Regions from separate parts of the Acidaminococcus sp. BV3L6 genome, predicted to be linked through region 2. Evidence: predicted binding sites of a transcription regulator. Region 2 holds the regulator's gene; the other holds the start of a gene.
The links. The regulator HrcA, encoded in region 2, represses chaperone genes, less so after heat shock. The targets are predictions, from matches to a motif close to TGTTAGCACTCNNNTNANNNGAGTGCTAACA.
Positions count from the first base shown of each region.

Region 1: a site for HrcA is predicted at 1,869-1,899, ahead of groES (co-chaperone GroES). Genes of this name have one in related genera too.

Region 1 is NZ_AWUR01000014.1:19,489-25,618, forward strand. It holds gene groL (chaperonin GroEL) at 1-1,465, opposite strand, end outside; gene groES (co-chaperone GroES) at 1,530-1,823, opposite strand; gene HMPREF1246_RS03360 (cysteine-rich small domain-containing protein) at 2,499-2,747, opposite strand; gene rsmA (16S rRNA (adenine(1518)-N(6)/adenine(1519)-N(6))-dimethyltransferase RsmA) at 2,744-3,589, opposite strand; gene rnmV (ribonuclease M5) at 3,604-4,149, opposite strand; gene HMPREF1246_RS03375 (3D domain-containing protein) at 4,283-5,266, opposite strand; gene HMPREF1246_RS03380 (TatD family hydrolase) at 5,414-6,130, opposite strand, start outside.
Region 2 is NZ_AWUR01000038.1:28,491-34,620, reverse strand. It holds gene dnaK (molecular chaperone DnaK) at 1-590, opposite strand, end outside; gene grpE (nucleotide exchange factor GrpE) at 636-1,217, opposite strand; gene hrcA (heat-inducible transcriptional repressor HrcA) at 1,230-2,276, opposite strand; gene hemW (radical SAM family heme chaperone HemW) at 2,501-3,640, opposite strand; gene HMPREF1246_RS06925 (YadA-like family protein) at 3,921-6,130, opposite strand, start outside.

The DNA.
Region 1 (6,130 bases), on a different contig from region 2:
TGATCATATCGACATATTCTTCCGTCTGGGCATTGAAGCCAATTCCCTTCTTAGCCTTCTTGACAGCTTCAACGATAACGGCACCTTCAAGACCGGCGTTGTTGGCGATTTGACGGACAGGAGCTTCGATAGCGCGTCTAACGATATCAATACCTGTCTTCTCATCCCCTTCGGTTTCCTTTTCCAGTTCATCGAGGGCCGGCTGTACTTGCAGAAGAGCCGTACCGCCACCGGCAACGATTCCTTCGGCCACAGCAGCGCGAGTAGCGTTCAGGGCGTCTTCGATACGGAGTTTCTTATCTTTCAGTTCCGTTTCCGTAGCAGCACCAACTTTGATAACGGCAACGCCGCCAGAGAGTTTAGCCAAACGTTCCTGAAGTTTTTCCTTGTCGAACTGGGAAGTCGTTTCAGGAATCTGGGCACGGATGGAAGCAACACGGTCAGCAATGGCCTGTTTGTCACCAGCACCATCAACAATGGTAGTAAGGTCCTTGGTTACACGGACCTGGCTGCAGGAACCAAGATCAGCAACTGTAGCGCTGTCGAGCTTACGGCCAACTTCTTCACTGATAACCGTTGCACCCGTCAGGGTTGCAATATCCTGAAGCATAGCCTTGCGACGGTCACCAAAGCCAGGAGCCTTGACGGCAACAGCCTTAAAGGTGCCACGGAGTCTGTTCACAACGAGTGTAGCCAGGGCTTCACCTTCGATGTCTTCAGCAATGATCAAGAGTTCACGGCCCTGTTGTACCACTTTTTCAAGAACAGGCATGATGTCTTGGATCATAGTGATCTTCCGGTCCGTAATGAAGACGTACGGATTGGAAAGAACGGCTTCCATCTTGTCCGGATCCGTAACCATATACGGGGAAATGTAGCCGCGGTCGAACTGCATCCCTTCAACGGTTTCAAGGGAGGTTTCCATGGTCTTGGATTCTTCAACGGTGATGACGCCATCGTTGCCGACTTTTTCCATCGCATCAGCAATCAGGCCACCGATTTCCGCGTCACCAGCAGAAATGGAAGCAACCTGTGCTTTTTCTTCCTTGGTGCTGACCGTCTTGGCATTTTCCTGGAGCTTCTTGACGAGGCAATCCGTTGCTTTCTTGATGCCTCTCTTGAGGACCATGGGGTTAGCACCGGCAACCACGTTCTTCATGCCTTCATGAACGATGGACTGAGCAAGAAGGGTAGCCGTCGTGGTCCCGTCACCAGCAATATCGTTGGTCTTGGTTGCCACTTCACGAACAAGGGCAGCCCCCATGTTTTCAAACGGATCTTCCAGTTCAATGTCCTTAGCAATGGTTACACCATCATTGGTGATGGTCGGGGAACCGAATTTCTTTTCAAGGACAACGTTGCGGCCCTTGGGCCCCAAGGTAACTTTTACAGCATCAGCCAGTTTATTGACGCCGCGTTCCAGACCACGACGTGCTTCTTCATCAAATTGAATGAGTTTAGCCATTTTTATCTACTCCTTAGTTCCAAATGATATAAGGTGATTGGTTCTCCACAAAAAAGGGAGCGATTCACTTATCCTCAACGACAGCCAAGATATCACTGTCACGGAGGATGATATAATCCTTGCCGTCCAGTTCGACTTCGCTGCCGGAGTATTTAGCAAAGACAACAGTTTCGCCAACCTTGACTTCAGAAGCAATGCGGGTGCCATTATCAAGGAGACGGCCCGTACCTACAGCTACGACTTTGCCAGTCTGGGGTTTGTCCTTATGAGCCGTATCGGGCAGATAGATCCCGCTTTCCGTTTTTTCTTCCTGCACAACCGGTTCTACGACGACATGATCTTCCAAAGGTCTTAACATGTTTGTAATCCCCTTTCACTATGGATAAATTTTAACTTTTTGATTTATTAGCACTCATTACATTGGAGTGCTAACCACAGCTATAATAATAGCATCTTTCAAAAAAAATGCAAGGGGTTTTACTAAAAAAGTCAAACTTTTTGTCTTTTAGGTTGAAAAGACATATAGGAATGCTATGGAGCTTTGATGCTTTGAGGCTGTAGTGCGTTGAAGGGAAAGATGATAACGAGCGGCGCCAAATCATCTCCCTGTCAGTCGTGGGGGCCGAATTGCATTCGCCCTCAAACATGTTCTTCTGCTTTTCGCTCCGCTCCATAGCAGCCTCAGGACCCAGACAAATCCGCCTCGCAAGCCGCTTGTAAGGAAACGTCAGCTTCGCGTCCTCGTCCACCACCAAAACCGGTTAATCCTTATCATCATGAACTTGTGGAAATTTTCCTTTGTCGCTCCCCCGCCTTGGCAAGGCGGATCGATTTCGGAGAAATCGAGTTCTAACGCGTAACACGATAGCAGGTCCTACCAAATATAAAGTAACCGTTGCTGAGTATCATCATAGCAACACTTTTATAGCTGATTTATCAGCCTGCCGCCTTTGACAGCAGCATCATAGTGCTGCAGCATCACAGCAAAAGCCAGAGTGCATGGTTTCATCCATGCACTCTGGCTTTTCTTTCCTCATTTCATTTCCATTTCTTCTTTGAGCCGCGCCATGATCTTGCCATAGTTTTCCTTTTTATGGGGAAAAAGGCAATGGGAGCAATCCTTGATGCCCCGATTCGTGTAGGCAAAGACGCCGCCACAATCTTTCACCAGATACAGGGGACAAAAGCAGAAGAGACAGTTGAAATTCTCTCCGTCACTTTCCTTATGACAAGGGAAGAACTCACATTCCTTATGGGAAAAGTACTTATAGTGATTCGTCATTTTTCTTCCCAGCTTTCCGCCAGTTTGCCAAACTCTTCTATGGTAAGGGACTCCCCCCTGCGCGTCGGCTCAATCCCAGCACGGGCCATCCAGGCCTCCGCTGTATCACCGGGACGCACCATTGACTTTAGACAGGTGCGGAGCATCTTCCGGCGCTGGGAAAAAGCCGCCCGCACGACCTTAACATATAAAGACGCATCCACATTGACAATGGGGCTCTCCCTTTTTTCACATACGACGACCATGGAATCAACCTTTGGGGCCGGCATGAAATCGTGAGCCGGAACGGGAATTGCCAGCTGGGGCTCCGAATAATACTGCAGCGCCAAGGAAAGGGGCCCATAAGCCTTTGTTCCAGGATGAGCGGCCATCCGCTCAGCCACTTCTTTTTGCACCATAACGACAATACGCTTTAAGGGAAGGTTTGCTTCAAGCAGGGAAAAGATGATGGGCGTCGTAATGTAATAAGGCAGGTTCGCCGCCACTGTAAAAGGCTTTCCCCCCGTAATGTCTTTGAGGTCAACCTTAAGGATATCCCCATGGATGATTTCTACATTGTCATACCCTTCAAGCGTCTTGCGAAGGATCGGAAGAAGCGACTCATCGATTTCAACACTCTTGACATCGGCTCCGGTTTCCGCAAGGGCCTGGGTCAATGTGCCGATCCCGGGCCCGACTTCAAGGACCAGGTCCCCAGGACCAATCTTTGCTTTTTCTGCAATGCCCCTTACAACAGACTCATTGATGAGGAAGTTCTGTCCAAAGCGTTTTTTTGTATGAAGGCCAAAGGTATCAAGAATATACCGCGTTACTTCACGGCTTGCAATCACAGGATGAAGCATACTGAAGTCCTTTCTCACGCATGACGTGTTCCGATGATCTGAAGTGCTTTATTGAATTCGTCGCGGGTCACGCCATAATGATTGAGACGCTCCACCATTTTCTTCACATTGCCGTAGCCAATACCCAGTTCGGCTCCAAGGGCGTCCCGTTTTTCCGCCGCAGACTGGGACCCGCTCATACCGTTATGGTAAAGGTCCATGGCCGTAAATTCTTCCTGCGGCGTCATCGAGGTGTGGCGCACCTTGGAAAGTGCCTTGAGGATTGCCTCCGGCTGAGCCTGCTCAATGCCCACATCATGGTGGGCCAGGGCTTCACACTTTGGCACAAAGGCCTGTCCTGCCTCAGGAAAGCGCTCCGTCAAATAACGGCGGATCCGCTCCCCTGCCCCATCAGGATCGGTGAGGATGATGATGCCCCGCTTCTTATAGGCTGCTTCAATCTTTTTAAGGGTATACGGCGACAAGGTAAAGCCGCCTGTTTCGATTGTATCGGCATCAAGGGCCTTCTTGATCGCCACTGTATCCATTTTTCCTTCTACGACAAGGACTTCCTTAAGCAATCTTGTCACGCTCCCTATTCTTGGACCTCTCGTTCCGGATTTTTACTCTAACAGATTGCAGGAAGAATGTCAAAAGAAAGTTCTCCCCACAAATAAGGAAAGAGGCCATTGCCAATTGGCAACAGCCCCTTTTCTACTCAAGGAAATACACGGTTACGTCGCGCCTGCCCCAACTGATTGCGTCAGAGTAGTTTTCCATGTACAGGTCAATCCGGCTGCCATTGATAGCACCGCCGCAATCACCTGCCACGGCAAAACCATAACCAGGGATATACATCCGCGTTCCATAAGGAATCACATCAGGATCCACAGCTACGATTCCATGATAAGGCACAACGCCTGTCGAAGTCAGACCGGTTCCACTGCCCTCGGCAAGGGTATACGCGGAAGCCTCAAAGGTTCTCGCGCTGCGGTACCGAACAAAGCCACGGCTTGTTTCCACCATCAAATTTTTGCCTGTGCCTACTTCTACGACTTGCGGAACAGGTTGGGAAACAACATCACGCGCCAGTTCACGTCTTACTTCTTGATTTCCAATCTTCACCGTGCGGTAGGTGACTACAGCTTCCCCATTGCGGCCTTCCGATACAACAGACTGTCTGCCGCGGGGCAGGTTGTCATTGTTACGGAATTCCACTTCAAAAGGAATGCTTTCTTTGGCCGTCTTCACCTCAGTTGTGGGGGAAACGACATGGATAGTCATGTCTTTTTTTGCCGGGGACTCCAAGGACGGATACACCTTATATCCTTTGTAGTCCACACCCACAGCATCCAGCACTTCTTTTACCGTTTTGCGTCCGATGGTATACTCGGTCGTTCTTCCATTATGCCACACCTTGATTGGAATGGCACGGATGACTTCGATCGTCGATCCATCTTCAAAGTTTCCATGACCAACTACATCATAACCGTCGGCTTTTTGAAGAACAACACCGGCTTCTTCCAAAGCACCTTTAACCGTAAGGGCTCTGGTTGAAAGGGCAATCGTCTGCCCGTCAACTTGAATCTTCACCTGTTTTGGAGCGGCAGCAAAGCCGAGAAAATTCAAGCTGAAGACAAGCATGAGCATGACAACAACCCACTTTTCAGGACGCTTCCAAGTATTTGTTATTCGCAAATTCTCGCCTCCTTAAAGCTTTTGTATTCTACCATGGAGACGAAAAACCTGTCAAAACAAAATTAGGACCAGCTCCTAAAAATGAACATTTTCATTGCTTGATTTTGTGACGCTTTTGAAAAATTTACAGCAAAGTCATCGCGATTTTTAGTAACTTTTTAATTTTGGGAAGAGATTTTGCGAATTTTTTGTGGCAATTTCCATCATCGAAAGGACTGGAATTCCTTTGACCTCCGCTGCCATTTCAGCAACAAGCTTCACATAAAGCGGGTTATTGCGTTTCCCGCGGTAAGGAACAGGGGCCATATAAGGCGAATCTGTCTCAAAAACGATGCGGTCAAGAGGCATCTTGCGAAGGATTTCCCTGACCCCATGATCATTCTTGAAGGTACTTGTCCCGCCAAAGCCAAAGTACCAGCCGGCCTTAATAAAGGTTTCAGCCATGGCCCAGTCTCCGCTGAAACAATGAAGGACCCCTCGCACGCCCTGCCCTTCCGTCAGAAGGAGCCTCGTCATATCCTCATGGGCCTCCCGGTCATGGATGATGACAGGCAGCTTAAGTTCACGGGCCATGGCAAGTTGGCGGATAAGGAAAGCCTGCTGCCGCTCATGAGGTGAATCTTCATCGTTATAATAGTCAAGACCGATCTCACCAATGGCGACCACCTTGTCATCTTGGGCAAGCTGGTAAATTTCCTCAAGGTCCCCTTCGCTCACATGGCCCAGATCTTCTGGATGAAGGCCGACGGCGGCATACACATAATCATAGCGGTGGGCCATAGCAAGCGATGCCTTCGAGCTTCTCACGTCACAACCGGGATTGATGAATCCCAACATGTGCGATCCAATCTCCTGGAGCAGCGC
Region 2 (6,130 bases):
TGGGTATCACCGGTCGTGGATTTAACTTCGAAGACGCCATCACCCAGTTCCAAAATGGAAACATCGAAGGTCCCGCCGCCAAGGTCGTAAACGAGAACGGTCTTGTCATCGGACTTATCAATGCCATAAGCAAGGGCAGCCGCCGTCGGTTCGTTGATGATTCTCTTGACATCAAGACCAGCAATACGGCCGGCGTCCTTCGTAGCCTGACGCTGGGAGTCGTTGAAGTAAGCCGGTACAGTAATGACCGCTTCCGTGACTTTTTCGCCGAGATAACGTTCCGCGTCCCCCTTCATTTTTTCAAGGATCATAGCGGAAATCTGTTCTGGCGTATAGTCCTTGCCATCAATGGTCACGGTATACTTCGTGCCCATGTGACGTTTGATGGAGCTGATGGTCCGTTCCGGGTTGGAAACAGCCTGACGTTTTGCCAGCTGACCAACGAGGCGTTCCCCATTTTTTGTGAAACCGACAACGGACGGAGTAAGGCGGCCGCCTTCCTGGGTCGTAATAACAGTCGGTTCGCCGCCTTCCATCACGGCGACAACAGAGTTCGTAGTCCCTAAGTCAATACCAATGATCTTGCTCATTATAAATTCCTCCTCATGCAACTAACTTGCTGGTTCTCACTTCAGTTAATTATGGACAACCCTTACCTTGCTGTGACGGATGACATCATCACCAATCCGGTAACCTTTTTCAAGGACCATATCAATGCTGTCATCAGGCAGGTCGGGATTGCTGCCTTGCATAACGGCCTCATGGATCTGCGGATCGAAAGGCTTGCCTTCAGCAGGAATCTCTTCGATATGCAGGGTTTCAAGGGCCTTTTCAAACTGTTTGTGGATCATAGCCATGCCCTTTAAGATGGACTCGGCATCATGGTTTTTTTCCACACTGGCCTCGGCGCGTTCAAAATTATCGAGGACCTTCAGGAATTCCCGGACCACTGAAGCCGTTACGAAACGGCCTAAGCGTTCCCGTTCTTCCGTATTTCTCTTGCGGAAATTATCAAAGTCGGCCTGCAGACGAAGCAACCGATTGGAAAGCTCATCGATTTCCTCTTGCTGCTTGGAAATCGTTTGATCCTTGGGATCAGGCGTACCATCTGCCGGTTCTGCGTTTTTTTCCTCAGCCTCCGTGGCCTTTGCTGCTTCCGCTTTGTCAGCACTCATTTCGGCGGCTTGTTGTTTTGGATCTTTTGTCTCTTCGTTCACCGTACGTCCTCCCTATTTTTCATCAATTTTATTCATGACCACCTTCAGGTAGTGATGAAGATAATCCATCACAGAAATGACCTTGCGGTATTCCATACGGGTAGGTCCCAACACGGCAAGGGTCCCAACGACCTGGCCATTCAGGCGGTAGGTCGCTTGGATCATGCTGCAGTCCTGGATGCTGGAGAACTTATTCTCGCTGCCAATGGTGACCCTTAATCCCGAGTCACTGCTGGCCTTTAGCATATCCTTGAGCATCTGTTCTTCTTCAAGGACGCCCAAGAGTTCCCGCATCCGTTCCGTATCCTTGAATTCAGGCTGTCCCAGGAGTTGTTTGGTTCCTCCAAGGAACATCTTGTCCTCCTGCTGGCCGGCCTTGACCTTCTTGATACGGCTTACGATGGATGCATACAGCCGTTTGTCCCCGGCAAGCATTTCCCGTACCTTTGCTAGGAGCTCCTGCGAAATATCATTCAGTTTGCGTCCATTAAGGTACTGCGAAACACGCTGGGCAATCTGGTCCAGCTCACTTTCTTTTACTCCGCTGGGGATTTCCACCACGCCATGATCGACATTTCCCTCTTCCGTGACGATGCACAGGATAGCCTGACCCTTGTTGAGGGGCAGGAACTTCATGTAGGAGAACGTAGCCTCGCTGTCCTTGTTTGCAAGGACGACGGATACGTTCTTGCTCATGCGGGACAGGATCTTGGCCGTGGATTGGAAGATGTCGTCAATGGTATGCACCCGCTGCCTGAACCAATTGTTGATGAGCGCCATATCGCTCGATGATAGGGTCAGGGATCCTTCACCAGCAAGGGAATCCACATAGAGGCGGTACGCCGCCGCGGAAGGAATCCGTCCTGCCGATGTGTGGGGCTGCTCCAAGAATCCAAGGAGCTCCAGATCGGACATTTCGTTTCGAATGGTCGCCGGACTGATACCAAGATTATATTTCCGAGCGATTGTACGGGATCCTACAGGCTCGGCCGTCTCGATGTAATCATCAATGACGAGTTGAAGTATTTTCTTTTGTCGTTCGGTCAGCACTGTAATCATCTCTTTCCCTGATTATTAGCACTCGAAACTTTAGAGTGCTAACATCTAATGGTTAAGATACACCTCTTTAGTCAAAATGTCAATACTTTCCCGAAAAATAATTTACAAAAAGCAAAAGCCTCAAAAAAGAAGGCCCCATGCGGGAAAAAGCCTATGGAAAAGGGCCTCCGCTGGGGTATTGTCCTTGGTGTTGGCTGCTCGCGTTCCCTTCATGGTGTGAGGTGTCAGTCCGTTGTGATGAAGGCTTCGAAGGCAAGGTTCCCGTACTGCATGCCAAGGGGCGTGAGACAAAAATGACCATCCTCCCATTTGGCCCATCCCTTATGGATGAGGTTCTCTATCTGAGGCCCGTAATCAAGGGCAAAGGAGCGCCCAAAGCGGGCTTCATAATCCAGGAGGGAGAGGCCTCTTACGGTACGTAGGTTCATGAAGATCATTTCTTCCCGCTGGACGGCAGGTGACAGGCATTCTATCTCCGGTGCCTCTCCTCTTTCGTAGGCCGCAAGATAAGCCGGGTTGTTCTCCCGTGTCCTGCCGTCAAAGCGCGTCGCTCCGGCGCCAAAGGCAAGGTAGGGATTGTAGTGCCAATAGACAAGGTTGTGCCGCGACTTGTCACCTGCTTTGGCAAAATTGGAAATCTCGTAGCGCTCGTAGCCGCCCTTGACGAGGCGGTCCATGATGAGGTCATACATGTTACCCGTCTCATCGTCTGTGGGAAGGATCCAGCGCCCTTGTCGGAGATTATGGGAAAGGACGGTCCCCGGTTCAACGGAAAGCCCGTAGATGGAAATATGGCTGGGTCCCAGAGCCATGAGTTCCGTCAAGGATGCCTCGACGCTTGCAGCCGTCTGCGTCGGATATCCATAGATAAGGTCACAGGACAGACGTGTAAACCCCACCTTTTTGCTGAGAAGGATAATGTGCCGCGCCTCATCCGCTGTATGGGTACGGCCCATGAGGCGCAGTTCGCTGTCCTCTAGAGACTGGATGCCAAGGCTCAGGCGGTCCACCCCCAACGCTCGCAGTCCCCTAAGGTAGGCTTCATCGACAGTTCCCGGATTGGCTTCAAAGGTCACTTCCCGCGGCGAATGGAGATAGCCTTTTTCCTTCAGGGCATGGAAAATGGCGGCGAGTTCCTCCAAGGATAGCAGGCTGGGCGTACCGCCGCCAACATAGACTGTCGCGCCGCGGCTTACAGGAAGGGGGGCATCATAGCTCCTGATTTCCCTGATCAGAGCCTTGACGTAGCGGGCGCGTGCCGCCCCATCCTGCCCCTGGTAGCTTATAAAATCACAGTAACTGCACTTATGCTGGCAGAAAGGGATATGGAGATAAATGCCTTGATAGGCTTCCCATGGATGCATTTGGAAGACTCCTTTATGTGTGATGGGGTTATTGTAACATGGATGAGAAGGTAGAAGGGTATATTTTTATTCAAGAGCAAAATCGCTCCGCTTCTCCAAAATAACGTGTCGTCATCTCCTGCGCCCAGCTTATGAAAGAGGAAGGGGGTTACAATCCTCGTCCCATATGGGCTCATCTACTTTGTCGCCCACGATTTTACTTTTTCAACGTACACACGTCTTTTGAAGCCGCGTAATCAGAAAAAGGCTGCAAAGCGATGCTTTGCAGCCTTTCTTACGCTTACTTTTGCGTGATCAGGCGTTTCAGGTCGAGGAGTTCTTTTTCAAGACTATCAATTTTATTTGCCTGGATTTTCAGCATTTCATCTTGATGTTCAATCTTGGCGTTCTGGTCCATGATGGTCTGCTGCATGGCAAGCGGACTAGCCTTTGGCTTCCGGCCCTTTGTGCCAAAGCGGAAAGTGACACCGCCACTCATCATGGCATCGCCGTTGCCAAGGGTGCCGCCAAGGTTATACATGACATCTTCATTCGGACGGTAGAACAGGCCAAGGGCCGCTGCATTGGCCGCTTTATAGTGACCATAACCGAGAGCAAATTCAAATTTGCTGTCCGGATCCCATTCCAGGGGATGGAGCGCTGCCAGGGCGGCTGCGCCAGCGCCAGCACGGCTCACTTCGTGGGTCATGCGGCTATTGAGGCTCTCTACGCGGTGATCAACATAATCCACATTAGCTGCACTCGTCGGATCGCTTGGATCTGTGGCAATTCCGGTAATGGTCCTCGTGACACCATCTTTACCACGAACATCGATGGTCTTTGCCGTCCCAGTCTGATCGATATTGATGGTCACGCCATCGGTTTTCATAAGGGTATTTCCATCCACCTCTTTAAGAGCGTTATAGAGAGTGTCGCCGCTGATGAGCCGATGGTCACCGCTTTGGGATTCGCCCGTGCCAAGCTTCTTCTGCCAGCTTGTAACATCGGAATCCGTGAGATTTCCTGCATCGCGGTCGGCCTTCTTATCCATGTCCTCTTTCATGACATCTTTGATGGCACTGTCATCAACGTTAACGGCATAGGAAATGTTGCCATTTGTCTCCGTCTTCGTCGTTACGGTCGTGTTCTTCCCATTGACGACCTTCACCGCATCCTGGGCAAGGTTCTTGATTGTCGTCTTTCCTTCATCCGTAACGTTGGAAAGATCCGTCTTGGCATAATTGTTGTCCAGATTATCGGTGATGTTCTTGATGCTTGTAATATTGTCTGTGTTCCTCTTCACCTGGTCATCAAGGTTCTTCAGGTTCTCTCCTGCAGTTGCATCCTTCTTGACGTAGGTGCCGTCTTCGCTGACGCGGGTTTCATCCTTGATGGCTTTTGCCACCGTATCGCCCGTCACAAGACGGTTGTCACTTTCTTTCACCTCGCCCGTACCAATGGCCTTTCCCCAGCTTTCGGCATTCTTCTTCTGGTCTTCTTCGGAAGCGGCCGTTCCGTCGGCGTTCTTGAGGTTGCTGCCAATGTTCGAAGCATCGATGTTAGCTTTCTTGTCAAGATTTTTGTTTGTATCCTGCGAAGCCTTATTTAGGGCATCGTAGACTGTATCGCCCGTCACAAGACCGCTGTTCCCTTCTTCGACCTTGCCGTCACTGGCCACATCGACCTTGAAGGTTTTCACCCCATCCACCTCACGGGAGGAAACAGTCGTATAGGACCCATTTTCCATATCGATGGTGCCTTTGGCGAGGTTCTTGATGACCGTCTTACCGGCATCGGTGATGTTCGTCAAATTCGTTAGGTCCGTAATGTTCTTCGCATTAGTACCCACCTGTTTATCAAGGGCAAGGAGGTTGTCACCAGTGGTACTCGCCATCTTGACATAGGTGCCATCTTCCTTCGGACGCACTTCCGTATAGACCGTTCCGCCCGTTACAAGCTGGCCATTATTTTTATCAATGGTGCCCGTACCAACGGCGCTGCCCCAAGCGTTGAGGTTCTGCTGGATGGCATCATCCGAAGCAGCCGTCGAGCCATCGTCCCCTTTGAGGTTCTTGCCGACGTTCGACGCATCAATATCGGCCTTGTTACTGACCTTCGTATCCATGTCAGTATCGATGGCATTTTTGGCATCCTCAATGGCGTTATACACGGTATCACCGGAGACGAGGTTTGCGTCGTCTTTTGCGACCTTACCATCATTCTTTGCAGAGACAGTGTACGTAACGGAAGAACCGTCCGTCGCTTTTTCCATCTGCACTTCTACGCGGTCGCCGGCTTTTACTGTGACGGCCCCTACAGCAGCTTTCTTGATGACCGTTTGTCCGTCAGCTGTAATATTGGAAAGATCTTTCAGGTTCCTAATATCTGTCGCGTTGCTCGCAATGTTCGACGTATTGGTGGAGATGTTGTCGGCATTACTCTTCACCTGTCCATCAAGGGCCAAAAGGTTATCACCCGTCGTGCTTGCCGTCTTGACATAGGTCCCATCAG